4 regions of the Streptacidiphilus sp. MAP12-33 genome follow, and region 4 is predicted to be linked to each of the others. Evidence: riboswitches for the same ligand, from Rfam matches in the RefSeq annotation. Region 4 holds a riboswitch; each other region holds the start of a gene.
The links. A riboswitch is a leader RNA that binds a small molecule or an ion and turns the genes downstream of it on or off. The one in region 4 is predicted to bind cyclic di-AMP.

Region 1: another riboswitch for cyclic di-AMP. It lies ahead of ABH931_RS26670 (transglycosylase family protein); the one in region 4 lies ahead of ABH931_RS11065 (family 16 glycosylhydrolase).
Region 2: another riboswitch for cyclic di-AMP. It lies ahead of ABH931_RS27100 (NlpC/P60 family protein); the one in region 4 lies ahead of ABH931_RS11065 (family 16 glycosylhydrolase).
Region 3: another riboswitch for cyclic di-AMP. It lies ahead of ABH931_RS10215 (C40 family peptidase); the one in region 4 lies ahead of ABH931_RS11065 (family 16 glycosylhydrolase).

What each region holds. Positions count from the first base shown of each region.
Region 1 is NZ_JBGCCA010000029.1:121,654-126,737, forward strand. Features, by position in the region: gene ABH931_RS26660 (septum formation initiator family protein) at 24-422, opposite strand; gene eno (phosphopyruvate hydratase) at 546-1,826, opposite strand; gene ABH931_RS26670 (transglycosylase family protein) at 1,987-2,625, opposite strand; cyclic di-AMP (ydaO/yuaA leader) riboswitch at 2,630-2,784, opposite strand; gene ABH931_RS26675 (cytochrome P450) at 2,999-4,231, opposite strand; gene ABH931_RS26680 (SDR family oxidoreductase) at 4,378-5,084, shown strand, end outside.
Region 2 is NZ_JBGCCA010000030.1:90,415-95,498, reverse strand. Features, by position in the region: gene ABH931_RS27110 (hypothetical protein) at 1-221, opposite strand, end outside; gene ABH931_RS27105 (NlpC/P60 family protein) at 221-1,288, opposite strand; gene ABH931_RS27100 (NlpC/P60 family protein) at 1,512-2,558, opposite strand; cyclic di-AMP (ydaO/yuaA leader) riboswitch at 2,569-2,732, opposite strand; gene ABH931_RS27095 (NlpC/P60 family protein) at 3,015-4,007, opposite strand; gene ABH931_RS27090 (NYN domain-containing protein) at 4,253-5,084, opposite strand, start outside.
Region 3 is NZ_JBGCCA010000007.1:209,539-214,622, reverse strand. Features, by position in the region: gene ABH931_RS10230 (8-amino-7-oxononanoate synthase) at 1-210, shown strand, start outside; gene ABH931_RS10225 (LLM class flavin-dependent oxidoreductase) at 464-1,375, opposite strand; gene ABH931_RS10220 (MarR family winged helix-turn-helix transcriptional regulator) at 1,462-1,908, shown strand; gene ABH931_RS10215 (C40 family peptidase) at 1,901-2,368, opposite strand; cyclic di-AMP (ydaO/yuaA leader) riboswitch at 2,517-2,688, opposite strand; gene ABH931_RS10210 (SAM-dependent methyltransferase) at 3,045-4,418, shown strand; gene ABH931_RS10205 (hypothetical protein) at 4,408-5,049, shown strand.
Region 4 is NZ_JBGCCA010000008.1:178,043-183,126, forward strand. Features, by position in the region: gene uvrB (excinuclease ABC subunit UvrB) at 1-1,340, shown strand, start outside; gene ABH931_RS11060 (TerD family protein) at 1,463-2,041, shown strand; cyclic di-AMP (ydaO/yuaA leader) riboswitch at 2,191-2,356, shown strand; gene ABH931_RS11065 (family 16 glycosylhydrolase) at 2,361-3,533, shown strand; gene ABH931_RS11070 (TerC family protein) at 3,706-4,713, shown strand; gene ABH931_RS11075 (TauD/TfdA dioxygenase family protein) at 4,693-5,084, opposite strand, start outside.

The DNA.
Region 1 (5,084 bases), on a different contig from region 4:
GTCCGAGCTTCGGTGTCCGGGCTTCAGTGTCCGGCGTGGTCCGCCGCGTCGAGAGAGCCGAGCAGGCTCTGGTACCACGGCTGCGACGCCTGCTGCTGGGTGGTGGGCGAGGTGGTCGGCGTGGGCGAGGGGTTCACGGCCGTGAACGGGGTGTCACCCGGAAAGGCGTAGTGGAGGCGTTCACGCGCCTGCGCGGCGACGAACGCCGGGTCCTGCCAGCGGGCCTTCTCCCGCTCCAGCTCGTCGACCTGCTGCTGCGCCTGCCGCTGCGCGGCCCGCTGCTGGTCGATCTGCGAGCGCTGGGCGATGTACTGCCGCATCGGGTACGCGAGCGCGGCCACGAGCGCGCACACCACGAGGGCGAGCACGGCAGCGCGACCGGTGAGCCGGGGCCGCTTCCGGCCCTGCCGCTGGTTGGCCACTGCCGACTCCCTCCCGTGTTCGCGGCTCCTCCGTGCCCGGTGCGCGAACAAGCCCTGTGCGCGACGACGCCCCGCCGCCCCCACCCTAGAGGGTGAGGACGACGAGGCGGCGGAAAGGCAGGCTCAGCCGTTGAAGCGCGGGAAGGCGCCGCGGCCGGCGTACTCGGCGGCGTCGTCGAGGATCTCCTCGATGCGCAGCAGCTGGTTGTACTTGGCGACGCGCTCGGAGCGGGCCGGGGCACCGGTCTTGATCTGGCCGCAGTTGGTGGCGACGGCCAGGTCGGCGATGGTGACGTCCTCGGTCTCGCCGGAGCGGTGCGACATCATGCAGCGGTAGCCGTTGCGCTGGGCCAGCTCGACGGCGTCCAGCGTCTCGGTCAGCGAGCCGATCTGGTTGACCTTCACCAGCAGGGCGTTGGCGGCGCCCTCCTTGATGCCGCGGGACAGGCGCTCCGGGTTGGTGACGAACAGGTCGTCACCGACCAGCTGGACCTTGTCGCCGAGCTCGGCAGTGATGGTCTTCCAGCCGTCCCAGTCGTCCTCGAACAGCGGGTCCTCGATGGAGACCAGCGGGTAGTCGGCGACCAGCTCGGCGTAGTAGGCCGTCATCTCGGCGGCGCTGCGGGCCTTGCCCTCGAACTGGTAGGCGCCGTCCTTGAAGAACTCGGAGGCGGCGACGTCCAGGGCGAGCGCGATGTCGCGGCCGGGGGTGTAGCCGGCGCCCTTGATGGCCTCGATGATCAGGTCCAGGGCCTCGCGGTTGGAGTCGAGGTTCGGCGCGAAGCCGCCCTCGTCGCCGAGGCCCGTGGACAGGCCGCGGGCCTTCAACACGCCCTTGAGCTGGTGGTAGACCTCGACACCCCAGCGCAGTGCCTCGGAGAAGGACTCCGCGCCGATCGGGGCGATCATGAACTCCTGGATGTCCACGTTGGAGTCCGCGTGCGAACCGCCGTTGAGGATGTTCATCATCGGGACCGGCAGCACGTGCGCGTTCGGACCACCGAGGTAGCGGAACAGCGGCAGGTCGCTGGCCTCGGAGGCGGCGTGCGCGACGGCGAGCGAGACGCCGAGGATCGCGTTGGCACCCAGCGAGGACTTGTCGGCGGTGGCGTCCAGGTCGAGCATGGCCTGGTCGATCAGGCGCTGCTCGGTGGCGTCGTAGCCGACCAGCTCCGGGCCGATCTGCTCGATGACGGCCAGGACGGCCTTCTCCACACCCTTGCCGCCGTAACGGGACTTGTCACCGTCACGGAGCTCCAGGGCCTCGAAGGCGCCGGTCGAGGCGCCGGACGGCACGGCGGCGCGGCCGGTGCTGCCGTCGTCGAGGCCGACCTCGACCTCGACGGTGGGGTTGCCACGCGAGTCGAGAATCTCCCGCGCTACGACGACGTCGATGGACGGCACAACTGTCTCCTCTGGGGATGCGGGTTGTTACGCACAGAGCCTAGCCGCTGTCCCGGCCCGGACCCCTCAGGCCCTTGGGCCTGTCTTGCCTGGCGAAACGCCGCGCGGCCACTACCCGTCGGTAGCGGCCGCGTCGGCGGTCCTGCGCCTTTGGTCCGGACTACTTCACGACGAGCTTCTCGCCGACGTGGATCATGTCCGGGTTGCCGCCGATGGTGGCGCGGTTCTCGGCGTAGAGCTTCTGCCAGCCGCCGAGGATGTGGTGCGCGGCGGCGATCTTCGCCAGCGTGTCGCCCGGCTTGACTGTGTAGTTGCCCGAGCCGCCGTGGTGCGCCGGGGGCTTGGGCGCGGGGGCGGGCTTGTGGTGCTTGCCCTTCCCGGCGGAGGAGCCGCCGCCGACGACCGGCGACGGACCGCCCTTGTGCAGGCCCGCCCGCGGCCCGCAGACCGGCCAGGCACCGGGGCCCTGACTGTCGAGGACGCGCTCGGCCACGGTGATCTGCTGGCCCTTGGTGGCGTGGTTCGCGGTGGACGCGTACGCCCCACCGCCGTAGGCGCGCCAGGTCGACGCGGAGAACTGCAGGCCGCCGTAGTAGCCGTTGCCGGTGTTGATGGACCAGTCACCGCCGCTCTCGCACTGGGCGACCTTGTCCCACGTCGAGACGGACGCGGCGTGGGCGCCGGTGGCGCCGATCAGCGGCAGTGCCACGGCGGCAGAGGCGACGCCGGTGGTGGCCACGAGGGTCTTGGCCTTGTTGACGCGGATCTTGCGATGACGGCCGGTACCGGAAAAGAGCATGCTGAAGTCCCCTCCGACGCCTACGAGGTGAGCTGTCGGGTTCGGGCCGTAGAGGCTGGCCCGGACGTTCGCACGTCTTCACCCCGAGCCGTCCGCGCTGGCGCGCGTCCGGCGGACTACCTGGGTCCCCCGCTCCTGTCCGTTCGTCAAGTCGACGATCCCGCCTCGCGGTGGACAGGACTCGGCGTCCCGCGCGGCGGTGGTCCGCTGGCGCGAACCTCAGGGAGGCTAGACAGGTTTTCATATGATTCACAATCCCGACACGCCGTCACCTTCGTTCCCGACACGGCGTTCCGGCCCCTTGCGAACCAGGCTGACCAGCACTTCCTTCGTCAACAGAGGGCCGAGTGTGACCTCCGTTACCCTGCCGTGATCAAGGCGTGAATTCGACCGGAAGTTGGCGCAGACCGCGCATGATGAGGCCGCCGCGCCAGCGCAGCTCCGCCGGATCGGCGGCGAGCCGCAGGTCGGGCAGGCGGCGCAGCAGCGCGGCGAGCGCGTACTGGGCCTCCAGGCGGGCCAGCGGCGCGCCGATGCAGTAGTGGATGCCCAGGCCGAAGGCGATGTGCGGGTTGTCCCTGCGGGCCAGGTCGAGGGTGTCCGGATCCGGGAAGCGGGCGGGGTCGCGGTCGGCGGCGGCGAGAACCACCAGCACCGGGTCGCCCGGCGCGATGTCCTGACCGCCCAGCGTCAAAGGCTCGGTGGCGAAGCGCCAGGTCGCGATCTCGACGGGCCCGTCGTAACGCAGCAACTCCTCCACCGCCGCCTCCAGCGGCGCACTCTCGCCGCGGTCCAGCGAGGCCTGCAGGGCCGCCCGCTGCTCGGGGTGGGTGAGCAGGGCGAACAGGCCGTTGCCGATCAGGTTCACGGTGGTCTCGAAGCCGGCGAAGAGCAGGATGAAGGCCATCGCCGCGGCCTCGTTCTCGGTCAGGTGCTCGCCGTGGTCGCTGGCCCGGATCAGACCCGAGATCAGGTCCTCGCCGAGGTCCGCCCGCTTGCGGTGGATCAGCTCGGCCAGGTAGCCACGCATCTTCTTGACCGCCCGCCCGACCCCGCCGCGCGGGGACTGGCCGTGATGGATCATCATCCCCGCCCAGTCGCGGAAGTCGTCCTGGTCCTCGGGCGGCACGCCCAGCAGGTCGCAGATCGCGTAGATGGGCAGCGGGAAGGCGAACTCGTGGATCAGGTCGGCCGAGCCGCGCTCCGCGAAGCCGTCGATCAACCGGTCCGTGATCTCCCGCACACGCGGCTCGAACTCCGCCGCCCGGCGCGGTGTGAACGCCTTGGAGACCAGGCGGCGCAGCCGGGTGTGGTCCGGCGGGTCGATGTTGAGCAGGTGCGTCATCAGGTCCGCGCTGCGCTCCCCCGGGATGCCGACCCGTCCGCTGCGGTGCGCCTGCAGGCTGTGCTTGGCCGGGTTCTTGCTCAGCCGGGTGTCGGCCAGCGCCTGCCGCGCGTCCGGGTACCGGGTCACCAGCCAGGCGTCGACACCGCTCGGCAACGTCGTCCAGTGCACCGGCGCGTGCTCACGCAGCCACGCGTAGGCCGGGTAAGGATTCGCTGCGAACTGGTGGGAGAAGAGCTGGGGCGGGAGAGACGGTTGCACGTCCCGACGTTAACCCGTCGGCAAGGTGGGCAGAGACACACTGTCGAACCCACGGGTAGTGAGCTTACGATCGCCCGCAGCGATCGGGTCCGTGCGGGGTCCGGGACGTGACGCGCGACGAGGCGCTGAGAAAAGGGGTTCGGGGCATGGAGCTGAAGGGCGCTGTCGTCGTCATCACGGGCGCGGCCGGCGGCATCGGCGCCGCGCTGGCGCGGCGGTTCGCCGCGGAGGGCGCGCGCGGCCTGCTGCTCGCCGATCTCGACGGCGGCAAGGTCGAGGACCTGGCCCAGGAGCTGGACCGCGCGGGCTGCCACACCGTCGGCGTGGCCAGCGACGTCTCCCGCGAGAGCGACGTGCGGGCCCTGGTCGACACCGCGGAGAAGCACCTCGGCCCGGTCGACCTGTTCTGCAGCAACGCCGGCATCGGCAGCGGCGCGGGCATAGCGGCGCCGAACGAGCTCTGGCAGGCCAACTGGGACATCAACGTAATGGCCCACGTCTACGCCGCCCGCGCCGTGCTGCCCGGCATGCTCAAGCGCGGCAACGGCTACCTGCTGAACACCGCGAGCGCAGCGGGCCTGCTGCAGATGCCGGGCGACGCGGCGTACACAGCGACCAAGCACGCGGCGGTCGCCTTCGCCGAGTGGCTCGCGGTCACCTACGGCGCCCAGGGCATCCGCGTCAGCGCGCTCTGCCCGCAGGGGGTCCGCAGCGCCATGACCGAGCGCGACGACGTGCGGGCGGTCCTGACGGCCTTCGGCCCGCTGATCGAGCCGGAGGACGTGGCCGAGTCCGTCGTCCGCGGGCTGGCGGACGAGCGTTTCCTGATCCTCCCCCACGAGGAGGTCGCCAC
Region 2 (5,084 bases), on a different contig from region 4:
CGGGCCAGGACGGCGGCCGCGCGGGCCTCCAGCGCCCGCCGCACGCCGTCCTCGCGCGCCTGGGTGGCCTCGCGCTCGTCGTCGACCGCGTCGGCCCAGGCCTGCCACGCGGTGGTGCCGCCGATCCCGGCGACCGCGACGCCGGCGCCGTAGAGCAGGACGCGTCTGCGACTGAGGCCGCCGGTGTCGTCGGTGCCGCCGGTTATCGGGCCGCGGGCCATCAGGGGCGCACCACCATGGCGACGGGCATGTCGTTGACGCTCTCGTAGCGGACCCTGGCGCCCGGGTACGGAGCGTGGATGATCATGCCGTGTCCTGCGTACATGCCCACATGGTGCATGTCTCGGTAATACACCACGATGTCCCCCGGACGGGCCTGCGACAGCGGGACGCGCCGCCCGGCGAAGGCCTGTTCCTGGGACGTGCGCGGCAGCGCCACCCCACCGTGGCGCCAGGCCCAGTACATCAGACCCGAGCAGTCGAAGGCCCCCGGACCTGTCGCCCCGTACACGTACGGCTGCCCGAGCGCGGCCCGCGCCGCCGCCAGCGCGGCCGCGGCCCGGGAGTCCGCCGGGCCCTCGCCGGCCGCCAGCGGCACGTCCGCCGCCTGGGCGGCGGCCTGGGCCGCGTCGTCCTCCTGCTGCTGGAGCACGTCGCGCTGCTGCGCCGTCAGGCTGCCGAGCAGCGCCTGCGCGTGGCCGAGGCGGCGTTGCACGTCGGCCTTGTCGGTGGTGATCGACCGGCGCAGCCGCTCGATCTGGTCCAGTTGCGCGCCGACGGTGGCGCGGTCGCGCCGCTCCCGGTCCTCGTCCGCGCGCAGTTGCGCCAGCCGGGAGGCGAGGTCGGCGTCGACCTGCCCGAGGTCGGCGGCCCGGTCGAGGTAGTCGGCGGGGTGCGCGCTGAGCAGCAGCTGCACCACCGGGTCGATGGTGCCGCCCTGCTCGTACTCGGCCTGTGCCATCGCGCCGAGCTGGGCCGCGACGTTGTTGACGTGCTGCTGTTCCTCGGCGAGCTGCTGTTCCAGCAGGGCGGCCCGCCGCTGCAGCACGGCCTGCTGCTCCTGCGCGCCGGCGGCGCGCTGACCCGCCGTCTCGGCCTGCGCGTAGAGGGCGTCGACCTGCTGCCGCACCTCGTCCGGGCTGCCGGCCCCGGCCCCTCCGGACGGTCCGGGCTGCGCCTGCGCACCGCTCTGGGCCGTCAGGACGGCCGCGGTCGCCGCCGCCACGGTGACCGCGGCACGGGAGAGCACGGAGGGGCCGAGACGTCTGCCTCGTCGATGGGATGCCACGAGCGCAGACGCTAGCGATTGGGACAGAACCAGTCCAAGCTCCACAGAGCTGAAAAATCCCCACGAAAACCGCTCACATGAACCAATCCGCAGGTCGTCCCGGAGAAGGCACGGCTTCGGCGCGGGCTGCGGACCCCGACACACGTCGCGCGAATGCACCCAGGGGAGTGAACGACGATGCCCGCCGTCGGTCACCGACGGCGGGCACGCGTGCAGCTGCGGATCAGATGTGACGCATCGCGTAGATGCTGCCGATCCAGTCCATGCGCTCGTACTTGACGACCGTGCCGGTGTGCGGCGCGTGCAGGACCATGCCGTTGCCGGCGTAGATCCCGACGTGGGTGTCGCCGTTGAAGAAGATCAGGTCACCCACCTGCAGGTCGGCCGTCGAGTTCACCGCGGTGCCGTCGTTGATCTGGTCGTAGGTGGTGCGGCCCAGCGAGACGCCGGCCTGGGCGTAGGCCCACTGGGTCAGACCCGAGCAGTCGAAGGAGTCCGGACCGGTCGCGCCCCAGACGTAGGGCAGGCCCAGGCGGGTCTGCGCGGCCGCGAAGGCCGCGGCCTCGACCGAGTCGCCGGCCTTGCTGCTGCCGGTGCCACCGGTCAGCGGGGGGCGGCTGGTGCCGCGGCTCGCGGCACCGCCGGAGGTTCCGCCGCCGACGACGGCGCTGCGCTGGGCCGCGGTCATCGAGTCGAGCAGCGCCTGGGTCTGCTGGACCTTCTTCTGCGCCTCGGCCTTCTGCGCGGACAGCTGCTTGGTGGTGGTGTCCATCTGCTGGAGCGTCTGCTCCGCCTGGGACTTCTCACCCGCGAGCTTCTGCTCCTGGCTGCGGAGCTGGTCCAGGATGGAGGCCTGGTTCGACGTCAGCTGACCGAGCGAGGCGGCCTTGGTCAGGTAGTCGTCGGGGGTGGCCGAGAGCAGCAGCTGGACGGTCGGGTCGACCTGGCCGGTCGCGTACTGCTGGTTGGCGATCTCGCCGAGCTGGTCCAGCCGCGAGTTGACGTCGGCCTGGCCGCGCGCGATCTGGTCCTGGAGCTGGCTGACCTTGGCCTGCTGCTGCTTCAGGTTCTCCTGCGACTGGTCGTACTTCTGGACCGCCTGGTCGGCTTCGGTGTTCAGCTGCTGGAGCTGGGAGCGCAGCTGGTCCGTGGTCGGCTTGGGCGCGGCCTGGGCGCTCTGCGCGGACACCGCGACGGCGGTGGCGGCGGCGGCCGTGAGGACCGACATGCGCGTGCGGCCGGGAGACTTGGGACGGCGATGGGACGCCACGAAGGCGATCTCCTTCTTCCTACGTCCGCCTACCGGGTGAGCTGACGGGTTCGGGCCAGGAAGTCAGCCCTACGACGCCTCACTCGGCCCGGAGTCGCACCGGCCCGCCCCTGGCGTCGATTCACCCCGGAAGGAACCATTGGTTCCCCGGCTCCGACTCGACGGTCGCCCCCTGCGGACCGCGTCGCCGAACTCGACGGTGACCACCGCTGCCACCCTGGATGGGTGAACGACCGTACGGCGGTTCGAGGAGTGACCCTAGTAACCCAACCGTGATCGGTTCAAATCCTTGTCAGAAAAAACTCGTGTCACTTTCGACGCAGTGTCAGTGGATCAACGCTGTGTAGTCGGAATCTGACCAGGAGCCGACGACATGCCGGAGAAATCGGTCATTCCATCGCTCTCCGCACGGATGCTGTGAGAGTCTTCACAGACCGTCGGAGCGTCGGGCGCGGGTCAGATCCGACGGATCGCCACAACCCCGCCGAAGTAGGACATCGGCTGCACCGAGACGTCGTAGCCGTACTCGGGGGCGTTGAGCAGCATGCCGTTGCCGGCGTAGAGGCCGACGTGGCCGCCGTTCTCCATCACGATGATGTCGCCGACCTGCGCGTCGGCCATGCTCGGCACCATGGTGCCGACGTTCTCGTCGGAGTAGGAGGAGTGCGGCAGCGAGACGCCCGCCTGGGCGTAGGCCCACATCACCAGGCCCGAGCAGTCGAAGCCGGCCGGGGTCGACCCGCCCCAGAGGTAGGGCGCGTGGCCTATCTGGCTCTCCGCGGCCAGCATCGCGGTGCGGGCCGTCGCGGATATGCCCGTGAGGTCGATGTGGCCGGTGTAGCCGCTGCTGGAGACCGAGCCGTAGCCACCGCCACCGCCTCCCCCGCCGACGGTCGTGCGCTGGGCCGGGGTGAGCGCGTCCAGCACCGACTGGGCCTGCTTGAGCTTGGCCAGGGCCTCGCTCTTGGCCGAGCTCATCTTCGCGAGCAGCTGCTGCTCCTGCGCGAGTTCGGCGGCGGCCTCGGCCTTCTCGGACTGGAGGGTCTTCTCCTGCGCCACCAGCGCCTGGAGCTGCGCGGTCTGGTTGCTGGTGAGCTCGTCCTGCGAGGCCGCCTTCTGCAGGAAGGCGTCGGGCGAGCTGGAGAGCATCAGCTGCACGGTCGGGTCGACGCTGCCGTCGGCGTACTGCGCGTTGGCGATCTGGCCGAGGTTGTCCAGGCCGGTGTTGACCTGGGCCTGCTGGCGGGCGATCTCGTCCTGAAGGATCGCCACACGCCGCTGCAGGGCCTCCTGCTGGGTGTGCGCCTCGTTCCACTGCTCGGTCTTGGCCGCGGCGTCCGTACGGTCCGCGTCGACCTGCGCCTTGGCGTCCTTGGTGGAGATCGCCGGAGCGGCCTGGGCGGCGGTCTGCGCCGAAAGCGCCACCAGGGTCGCGGCCGCGGCCGTCATCACGGACACACGGGCACGGCTGACCTCGCGAGGCCGGCGGTGAGAAGCCACGTCGGATGCAGTCCCTTCGCACACTTGAACGCCCGCAGAGACGAATGGGAACGCGAGTGCGGACGTTGAGCGACGAGAATAGTGAGCCGCGGGACCACTTGTCTCCCCCGGAGGGGAATCCGGTCCGCTCTCTTAACAAACCCTCAAGATCCCCGGGGTTTGCGGGAGCGCCGCGGCAGGGCCGCAGGAGCGGATCAGGTGCGGATCAGCCGGCGCAGCAGCATCGTCGAGGGGACCGGACGCGCGCCGGACGCCCTGACCCCGTCGGCGACCTCGCGGTCCGTGGAGACCACGACCACCGGCCGGCCCTCCGGCTCCGCCCGCACCAGACGGCGGATCAGCTCGTCCGCGGTCTCGCCGGTCCGGCTGAACAGCACCCGCACGCCGCGCGGCGGCGGCGCCATCGGGATCGGCCCGTCCAGGTCCTTGCCGTCGAAGACGCAGGTGATCTCCGCGCCCGTCTGCACGGCCACCAGGCCCAGCCCGCGCGTCAGCTGCTGGCGCTGGCGGTCCAGGGGCATGCCGGGCCAGCCGGTCTTGGTGACGTTGTAGCCGTCCACCAGCAGGTGGACCTGCGGCAGTTCGAGCAACTGGTCGAGCAGCGCCGGGTCGTCGCCCTCCAGCGCGCGCCGGGCCACGTCGTGCGGCGAGGCGGCCACCGGGACCACCGCCTCGACGGTGTCGGCGGGACGGCCGCTCAGCGGCGCCAGGCCCAGCTCCCGCTGGAGTCCCTGGGCGCCTTGCACCACCGTGTCCAGCAGCAGCCGCAGCCGCATCTCCTCGGTGGACCTGCCCTCGCGGGCCGCCCGGCGGGACGCCTCCAGGGCGGTCTCCAGCTCCGCCACCCGGTGCTTGAGCCGGCGCACCTCGCTGTCCTGCGCGCCGCGCTCGGTCGCGCCGGTGGCGCGCTGCGCCTCCAGCTCGCCGACGGCCTTGCGGGTGGCCGCCTCGGCGCGCTTGGTGTCGGCGGAGAGCGAGCGCAGCTGCCGGCGCAGGCTGTCGCCCTCCTTCTTCAGCGCGTCCAGC
Region 3 (5,084 bases), on a different contig from region 4:
GCGGCGGTGGTGGGCGTCCGCGCTCCCTCGCCGGAGGCGGCGCTGGCCTGGGCGACGGAGCTGCGCGCCCGGGGCCTCGGCGTCGGCTGCTTCCGCCCGCCGTCTGTCCCCGACCGCTTCAGCCGCCTCCGCCTCACCGCTCGCGCGGACCTGACGGACACCCAGATCGCCTGGGCGGTCCAGCTGATCGCCGAGACGGCACCCCGTTAGGGGCGCAAGGCTCTGCTCGATCGGCTGCGTGCGCGGCAGGCCACCTGCACGCGGGTGGTCCTCAATGCGCGGGCAGATCGCCTGGGCGGTCCAGCTGATCGCCGAGACGGCACCCCGTTGGGGGCGCGAGGTTCTGCTCGATCGGCTGCGTGCGCGGCAGGCCACCTGCACGCGGGTGGTTCTCAATGCGCGGGGCCGTCCGCCCCGGGTGGTTTCTCGCGCGCGCGGCCGATCGAGCAGAGCCCCGCGCCCGTCACGGTGCGACCTCCTGCCGAAGTGGCCTGATGATCTCGTTGACCAGCCACCGCACCACCCCGGGCGGGTAGGGAGCGCGCAGGCTCAGCACCAGATGCGTGAAGCCGAGCTCCACCAGCCGCGCCAGCGTCGCCCGGTCGCCCGCCGGGTCGGCGTAGTCGACGATGTACTGCACCGACCGGGTGAGCGTGCGCGGGTCGCGGCCGATCGCCGCGCAGCGCGCGTCGAGGACGCGGGCGCGCTCCGCCAGGTACTCGACACGGTTGTGCGGTGGGCCCGGGATGTTCCAGATGTCGGCGTGCTCGGCCACCAGGCGCAGGGTCCGGTCGCCCCAGCCGCCGATCAGCAGCGGCGGGCCGCCCGGCTGGACCGGCTTGGGCTCGTTGCGATGGTCGGTGAGGGTGGTGAACGGGCCGGCGAAGTCGAAGACCTTCTCGCTCCACATCGCGCGCAGGATCGCGATCGTCTCCTCCAGGCGGGCCAGGCCCTCGCCGGGGGAGACCAGCGAGAGGCCGTAGGCGGCGTACTCGGCCTCCGCGGGGTTGGGCCCGGCGACGCCGCCCGCGCCAGGCGGCTGGTGGGTGCCGCCGACGCCGAGGCCCAGGACGAGCCGTCCGCCGGAGATGACGTCCACCGTCGCGGCCATCTTGCCCAGGACGGCGGGTGGCCGGATGCGGTTGCTGGTGACCAGCAGCCCGAGCCGCAGGCGTCGCGTCCGCGCGGCCAGCGCGCTGAGCAACGTCCAGCCCTCGAGGATGGTGCCGTCCGGGGGCCCGGCGACGGGCATCAGGTGGTCCCAGAGCCAGGCGTCCTGGATCTCGGGGGTCTCGTCGGCCTCCTGCCAGACACGCAGGATCTCGTCGTAGCCGACGCGCATGGGTGTGGTCTTGACGCCGAAGCTCAGTGCCATGGCGGTGTCCTTCCCTCGGGCAACACCGTCAGGCTAGCCGATCATCAGCTCTCCTGACTATCAGGATCGTCGACTACCATGCGGGCATGACCGACGACGTGACGCCGGGCGCCCTCCAGGCCCGGCTCGGCTACCTGCTCAAGCACACCCAGCTCCGCTTCGCCGAGGCCAGTGCCCGCGCGCTCGCGCCGCTCGGGATCGACGGGCGCGAGCTGGCCGTTCTCGCGGTGTTGGCCGCGGGGGCGGCGGGGGAGCCGTTGTCGCAGGCGGAGGCGGCCGCCGCCCTCGGCGTCGACCGGACCACGATGGTGGCCCTGGCCGACGCGCTGGAGGCCAAGGGGCTGGTCGAGCGACGTCGCAGCCCCCACGACCGCCGTCGCAACGCGCTCCACGTGACCGGGCCCGGCGCGGACCTGCTGGCTCGCGCCGAGGCCGTCCGCCACGAGGTCGAGCGCGGGTTCCTCGCCCCGGTGGCGGAGGCGGGCGAGGATCCGGACGCGCTCGCGCGCCTGCTGGCGCTGCTGCTCAGTTGACCCGGCCGAACCAGACCGAGTCGGTCCAGATGTGCTCCAGCTTCACGTAGCTGCCGGAGTGCGGCGCGTGCCAGATCTCCCAGTGACCGGCGTAGATGCCGACGTGGTAGACGTACGAGCCGTAGTGGAAGAAGACCAGGTCGCCCGGCCGCAGTTGACGGAACGAGATGTGCTGGACGTGGTTGTACTGGTCCTGCGCCGTGCGCGGCAGGCGGTGGCCGGCGCGCTTGAACGCGTAGTAGGTCAGACCGGAGCAGTCGAACGAGTTGGGGCCGGTCGCGCCCCAGCGGTAGGGGTCGCCGTGCTTGGACTGGGCGATCCTGAGGGCCTTCTGCCCTATGGTGAGCGCGCTCGCGTCGGCCGAGGGGGCCGCGACGGCCGTGCCGCCGAGGAGGGCGCCGGTGGCGGCGAGGGTGGTGAGCCCCGCCTTCAGGCGCCGGCCGGTGGAGCCGTCGTTCACGCCGAGGAGCCGATTGACGCCGCTCTGCGGGCGTCGAGCGTGCCGGCCGCGGCCGGGCCCGTTCTGGTGCCCGGGCTGCCCTTGGGGGTGGTTCTGGATCTGGTTCAGGGCATGGTGACGCGCGGAATCATGGGACGCGGACATGCGGAAGCCCTTCCGGAACCGCCTACGAAAGTCGTCCCTGTCGGGTTCGGGCTCCAGAAGCTGCCCGGCCGCGCACGACACGTGCTTTGCGGCTTCACCCCAAGGCTCGGCGTTTCCCTGACGCCGTGCCGTCCTGCCTGGGTCTCCCGTTCTCGCCTGTCAGGTGTGTGTGAGCACCTGGCGTCCGACCGGTGGCGAGACTAGGCGTCCGGCCGGACCGCCCCGCCACGGTGGCGAGGACTTTGTTCGTTCGGCGGACAGTATTGGCACGTTTTTATGCCGTCTTCACGTTCCGCCAGGCCATTGTGATTCTTGTCACGCGACGTTTGGGTCGCAATTCCTGCTGCGTCCGGAGTAACGGCAAACGGATTCCAGAAATCGATTTCTCCTCGCGGGAATAGGTAATGACCTGCGTAAATGCAGAAATCGGAGGAGATCCTTCACCCGGTCGGCCCACGCCGTTTAGTGGCCCCCAAGTGGCTGGTTCCGAATCCCCTTCCGGCGGGTGCGGCCAGGCGCCTAGATTGGGCGCGTGACTGATGATCGAGACACCGGGAGCGCCGCCACGCCGCAGGGGGTCGACCGCACCGCCCTCGGCGTCGCGCTGGCCCGCGCGGCGGAGAGTGCCCGCCCGGACCGACTCTTCGACGACCCCTACGCCGCCGCGTTCCTGCGCGCCGCCGCCGTGGACGAGGGCGGGCCGCGCGAGCTCCGCACGTCCGGCCGCGAGCGGACCGAGGCGTGGCAGGCCATGTCCGCCCATCTGGTGCTGCGCACCGCCTGGTTCGACGACTACCTGCGCGAGGCGGTCGCCCCGGACGCCGGCTGCACCCAGGTGGTCCTGCTCGCCGCCGGGCTCGACTCCCGGGCCTTCCGCCTCGACTGGCCCGATGGCGTCACGCTCTTCGAGCTCGACCTGCCGGAGATGGTCGCGTTCAAGGAGGGGGTCCTCGCCGACGTCGGGGCCCACCCCCGGGTCGAGCGCCAGGTCGTGACGGTCGATCTGCGCGAGGACTGGGCGACGCCGCTGCGCGCCGCCGGGTTCGACCCCGGGCAGCCGACCGCCTGGCTGGTCGAGGGCCTGCTCGTCTACCTGGAGGCGGCGGACGCGGCCGCCCTGCTGGAACGGATCGGCAACCTCTCCGCCCCCGGCAGCCGGCTCTCCCTGGTCCGCGACGGCTCGCTGCGCCGCACCCGCGAACTGGCCGTGCGGGACCCGGCCATGGCCGGGGCCACCCGACTGTGGCGCGGAGGGCTGCGCCGCAACCACGCGCAGTGGCTGCGCCACCACGGCTGGCTCGTCCACGAGACCGGCGAGGCCGAACTGCGCGACCGCTACGGCGCCGACCGCGTCAGCGACGACTACGGCTTCCTGCTCGCGGAGCGTCCCGCGCTCGGCGAGCGCCCCCGCCGCCCCGCCGCGCGGCTGCTGGTGCTGGACCCCGAAGGCGCGGTCTTCCTGCAACGCCACCACGACGCGGAGGTCGGCCCGCACTGGGTCCTGCCGGGCGGCGGCCTCGACGAGGGCGAGGACCCCCTCGCGGGAGCGCTGCGCGAGACCGTCGAGGAGACCGGCTGGACCGACGTCGTCACCGGTCCGGAGCTGTGGCGCTGGGAGCACGACTACCACCGCGGCGACGTGGGCCTGGTCCGTCAGCACGAGGTGATCTTCCTGGCGTCCGCGCCGCGCCGCGACCCGGTCGGCGACCTGACCGCCTCCTTCGCGGCGGACGGCATCCTCGACTGCCGTTGGTTCACACCCGCCGAACTCGCCGAGGTCGAGGAGGTGCTGTGGCCGCCGCAGCTGGTCTCCCTCCTCGCCGACCTGCGGCGCGACGGCCCGCCCGCGAAGGCGGTCGACCTCGGCTACGTGCCGAACCGGCAGGAGCCGAACCATGCGGACTGACCCTGCGAGCGGCCCTGCGAGCGGCCCCGCGAGCGGTCGTGCGATCGGGGCGGCAGGACGCTGGGAGCACTGGGAGGGCCGGCTGCCGCGCTTCCTGCAGCCGCCGCCCTTCCTCACCCCTGCCCTGGACCACAGCGAGCGCGTGGTGCGGCCCCGGCTGGCGCTGCTCTACTTCTGCTCGGCCGTGATCCTGGTGCCGTGGACGATCCTGCTCTTCCTCACCCTCCCCGGCCGTGAGCGCGCCGCGCACTGGGACGTCGCCTGGGGCGGCTTCGACGCGTTGCTGATCATCGTCTTCACCGCCTGCGCGGTCCGGATACTGCGGCTGTCGCCGCGCAGCGCCATCGTGACGGCGGTCGCGGGCGCGCTGCTGGTCACCGACGCGTGGTTCGACGTGATGCTCGCCTCGACGACCCGGGACTTCGTCGAGGCGCTGGTGATGGCCCTGCTGGTGGAGCTGCCGCTGGCGGCGCTGTGCTTCCGCACCTGTTTCCGGGTGCTCTCACTGCTCGAACAGGCCCGGCCCTACCTGCGGGAACTCGGCTTCACCGTCCACCACGGCCAACTGGTGCCGCCACCGGACTGGCCCCACCCGAGCGGGCGCGGAGGTGACGCCGCGACCGGGGCGTAGGGCACGGCCGGGCGCGTCCGCTGTCGGACCCGCCT
Region 4 (5,084 bases):
ACGTCGCCGGCCCGGAGCGCATGGAGCGCGCCATCACCGGCATCGAGGCGGAGCTGGAGCAGACGCTCGCCACGATGGAGAAGCAGGGCAAGCTGCTGGAGGCCCAGCGGCTGCGCATGCGCACCACGTACGACATCGAGATGATGCGTCAGATCGGCACCTGCTCCGGCATCGAGAACTACTCCCGCCACATCGACGGGCGCACCGCCGGCACCGCGCCGAACACCCTGATGGACTTCTTCCCCGAGGACTTCCTCCTCGTCATCGACGAGTCCCACGTCACCGTGCCGCAGATCGGCGCGATGTACGAGGGCGACGCCTCGCGCAAGCGGTCCCTGGTCGAGCACGGCTTCCGGCTGCCCTCGGCCATGGACAACCGGCCGCTGAAGTGGGAGGAGTTCGTCGAGCGCATCGGGCAGACGGTCTACCTCTCCGCCACGCCGGGCAAGTACGAGCTCTCCCGCTCGGACGGCCAGGTCGAGCAGATCATCCGCCCGACCGGCCTGATCGACCCGGAGATCGTGGTCAAGCCGACCGAGGGCCAGATCGACGACCTGGTCCACGAGATCCGCAAGCGCACCGAGAAGGACGAGCGCGTCCTGGTCACCACCCTGACCAAGAAGATGTCGGAGGATCTCACCGACTACCTGCTGGAGCTCGGCATCCGGGTGCGCTACCTGCACAGCGACATCGACACGCTGCGCCGCGTCGAGCTGCTGCGCCAGCTGCGCGCCGGCGACTACGACGTGCTGGTCGGTATCAACCTGCTCCGTGAGGGCCTCGACCTGCCCGAGGTCTCCCTCGTCGCGATCCTGGACGCGGACAAGGAGGGCTTCCTGCGGTCGCCCACCTCCCTGATCCAGACGATCGGCCGTGCCGCCCGTAACGTCTCGGGCCAGGTGCACATGTACGCGGACCGGATCACCGCGGCGATGGACCACGCGATCAGCGAGACCAACCGGCGTCGCGAGATCCAGCAGGCGTACAACACCGAGCACGGCATCGACCCGCAGCCGCTGCGCAAGAAGATCGGCGACATCCTGGACACCCTCACCCGCGAGGACATGGACACCGCCGAGCTGCTCAGCACCGGCTACCGCCAGGGCGGCGGGGGCGGCCGGGGCCAGAAGGCGCCGGTGCCGGTGCTCGGCCTCAAGGCGGACGCCAAGGAGGCCAGGAGCCTGCCGGCCGCCGAGCTGGCCGAGCTGATCGCGGAACTGACGGAGCGTATGCACAATGCGGCCGCCGAATTGCAGTTCGAGATGGCGGCCCGCCTGCGTGACGAGGTGAACGAACTGAAGAAGGAGTTGCGCCAGATGCGCGAAGCCGGAATGGCCTGAGTGTTCGACGCCCGTTTTCTTCACCCGTCCTTCGGGCCGAGCGCCTATGGTGCTCGATAGAAGCTGCACAGGGAACGGACAACGGTCCACGGGCGTCCGACACATGTGGGGAGGGCCGAGCCATGTCGGTGAGTCTGAGTACGGGCCAGCGCATCCGTCTCGAGGGGCCGGAGGGGGAGGCGGGCCCGCCGGTGATCCGGCTCGGGCTCGGCTGGCAGGGGGCGCCACGCAAGGGGTTCTTCGGGGGGCGGCGGCGGGAGCGGGAGGTCGACCTGGACGCCTCCGCCGTGCTCTACGCCAGCCGCACCCTGGCCGACGTGGTCTTCTTCCGGCACCTGGTCAGCAACGACGGCTCGGTGCGGCACGCCGGGGACCGACGCAGCGGCGGCCTGGACACCGAGTCGATCAGCGTGGACCTGGGCCGCGTCCCGCCGCACATCACGCAGATCGTCTTCACGGTGAACTCCTACAACGGGCAGAGCTTCGCCGAGGTCCAGCGCTTCCACTGCCGGCTGGTCGACGAGGCGTCCGGCGCCGAGCTGGCGCGCTTCACCCTCAACGGCGGCGGGGAGCACAGCGGCCAGGTGATGGCGAAGGTCGACCGGGACGAGGACGGCGCCTGGCAGCTGACCGCGATCGGCGTTCCAGCGCAGGGGCGCACGTTCCAGGAGATGCTGCCGGTCATCGAGCAGTACCTGTGACGGTCGGTGCGGTCGGTGCGGTCGGTGTGAGAGAAGTCTCTTAGCCGACCGAATGTTTGGAGTCGATCTTTATATCTGCCTAATGTGCGGGGGTCCGCCCCCACAGTCGGCGGACACCCGCATCGGGCACGCCGAGTCCAGCCCCTCGATGCCGGGAAACGACGAGTCACCAGGGCCGGAGCGGGGGAACCACAGGTAAGCCGCCCCTGCCCTTTTCCGGGCCGGGGCTCGGGGTGAAGCCGCGTGCGCGCGGCCGGGCCACTACTTCTCCGGCCCGAATCCGACAGCTCACCTCGCAGGCGTCGGAGAGGCCCACCTCATGCGCCGCACCCTGTCGACCCCTGCCCGCATAGCCGCGCTCACCGCGGCGCCCGCCCTGCTGCTCGGCGGCGTCGCCGCCACCTCGGCCCAGGCCGCGACGCCCCGCGTCAGCGAGACCGGCCTGACCGCCACGACCACCGCCTCCGGGACCACCGCCAAGCTGACGGTCACGTCGAGCTCCTGCGTCACCTTCCGCTCCCTGGGCGTGGCGGTCCGCGACGCGGCCGGCAACAACCTGGACTTCCCGCAGTGGCACAGCAACGCGCGGGTCTGCTCCGGCGGTCTGACCCTCACCGCCTCCCGCCAGTTCCCGGCCGGCAGCTACACCATGTTCGGCGCCTACCTGGACACCGCCGGCACCTGGCACAACCTGGCTGCCAAGACGCTGACCGTCGGTGGATCCAGCACCAAGCCGACGCCCGCGCCGACGCCGACGCCCACGCCCTCCCCGTCGACCCCGGCCGCCGCCGGCTCGATCCCGGCCGGTGTGGCCTCCTCCAGCACGCCGATCTGGTCGGACGAGTTCAACTCGCTGAACACCAGCCGCTGGGTCTCCAGCACCACGACGTCGTACCAGTACGGGAACCACAACCCGAGCGACAACAAGCTCGACTGGCTGGACCCGAACGACGTCTCCGTCGCGAACGGCGTCGCCACCTTCACCGCGCAGCCCAGCTCGCACACCCTGGAGAACGGCAAGCAGGCCTGGACCACCGGTCTGCTGACCACGGAGGGTTCCCAGGAGGGCTTCCAGGTCAAGACCGGCGACTACGTCGAGTCCCGGATGAAGCTGCCGACCGGTCAGGGCGCCTGGCCGGCGCTGTGGACCTGGAAGAACGGCAACGGCGAGATCGACTCCTTCGAGTACCACCCGGACAACCCGAACCTGCTGGAGCTGACCAACCACGTCAACGGCGGCGGGACGTACTACACGAACGCGAACGCGATCAAGCCGGGTGGCTGGGTCACCATCGGCACCAAGTACGGCGCGAACTCGGTCGACTGGTACGTCAACGGCGTCAAGGTCTACTCGGACAACACGGGCGTGGGCGCCAACTGGTCCGCCTACCTGATCCTCAACCTGTCCCTCTCCGCCGGTCAGTACCACCCGGCGCCGAGCGGCAGCACCCCGATCACCTTCTCCGTCGACTACCTGCGCGTCTACCACTGAGGTTTGTTAATCTGGTCGGGTAAGCGGAGGGGAGTACTCCCTGAAACGACACGTCCGTCATCACGGCGGTGCCTCGGCACCTCCCGGGCGTGTCGGCCCGGCCGGTTCCCGGCAGGGCGGAGGAGACCTCCGGCAGTGAAGCACGCTCGCTTCTGCCGGAGGAAGGACGTCCGTGGACGTTTCCGTGGCCATGTGGGTCACCACCATCGTGGTTCTCGTCGCCCTGATCGCTGTCGACTTCTTCGTCGGCGGCCGCAAGCCGCACGAGGTCTCCATCCGTGAGGCGGCCGTCTGGTCCGCGATCTGGATCGGCCTCGCCGGGTTGTTCGCCGGCTTCCTGTGGTGGCACTCCGGTTCCGCGCCGGCCGGGCAGTTCCTCGCCGGGTACGTCACCGAGAAGTCGCTCAGCGTCGACAACCTCTTCGTCTTCGTGCTGATCATGGCGAAGTTCGCCGTCCCGCGCGTCTACCAGCAGCGGGTACTGATGATCGGGGTGCTGATCGCCCTGGTGCTGCGGGCGGTCTTCATCGCGGCCGGCGCCGCCGTGATCGCCTCCTTCTCGTGGATCTTCTTCCTCTTCGGGGCCTTCCTGATCTGGACCGCCTGGAAGCTGATCAAGGAGGCCCGCGGCGGCTCCCCGGACGAGGAGTACGAGGAGAGCAAGCTGATGCGCGCGGTCGAGCGCCGCTTCCCCACCACGGACGGCTACCGCGGCACCCGGCTCACCGTCGTCGAGGGCGGCCGCCGCCTAGTCACCCCGATGCTGCTGGTGATCCTGGCCATCGGCACCACCGACGTGCTCTTCGCGATGGACTCCATCCCCGCGATCTTCGGGCTGACGCAGGACGCCTACATCGTCTTCACCGCCAACGCCTTCGCGCTGATGGGCCTGCGCCAGCTCTACTTCCTGGTCGGCGGACTGCTGGACCGGCTGGTCCACCTCTCCTACGGCCTGTCGATCATCCTCGGCTTCATCGGCGTGAAGCTGCTCCTGCACGCCCTCCACGAGGCGGGCGTCCACGCCGCGCCGGAGATCGGCACGCCGCTCTCGCTCGCCGTCGTGGTCGGCGTCCTCGCGGTCACCACGGTGACCTCCCTGATCGCCTCACGCCGGTCGGCCGCGCGCCCGGCGGCGCCCGCGGCCGACGCGAAGGAGATCTCAGGAGCGGGGGAGCGCTAGCTCCTCCAGTTCCGCGGCCGGGACGATCCCGGCGACGCGTGGCGGCTCGGCCGGTTCCAGGAGCCGGCTGGGCTGCCCGTCGACGCCGACGGGCAGGTCGCCGTCGAGGGTGATCCGGCGGACCAGGCGCGGCTCGTCGCCGTAGTCGTTGACCGCGTAGTGCTGGGTGGCGCGGTTGTCCCAGATCGCGACGTCGCCGACCTCCCAGCGCCAGCGGACGGTGTGCTCGGGCTTCTCCACGAAGCGCTGGAACAGGGCGATCAGCTCGCGGCTGTCGTCGCTGGCGAACCCGACCAGGCTCTGGGTGAAGGCGCCGAGCAGGATCGTCTTCTCCCCGGTGACGGGGTGCACCCGCACCACCGGGTGCTCGG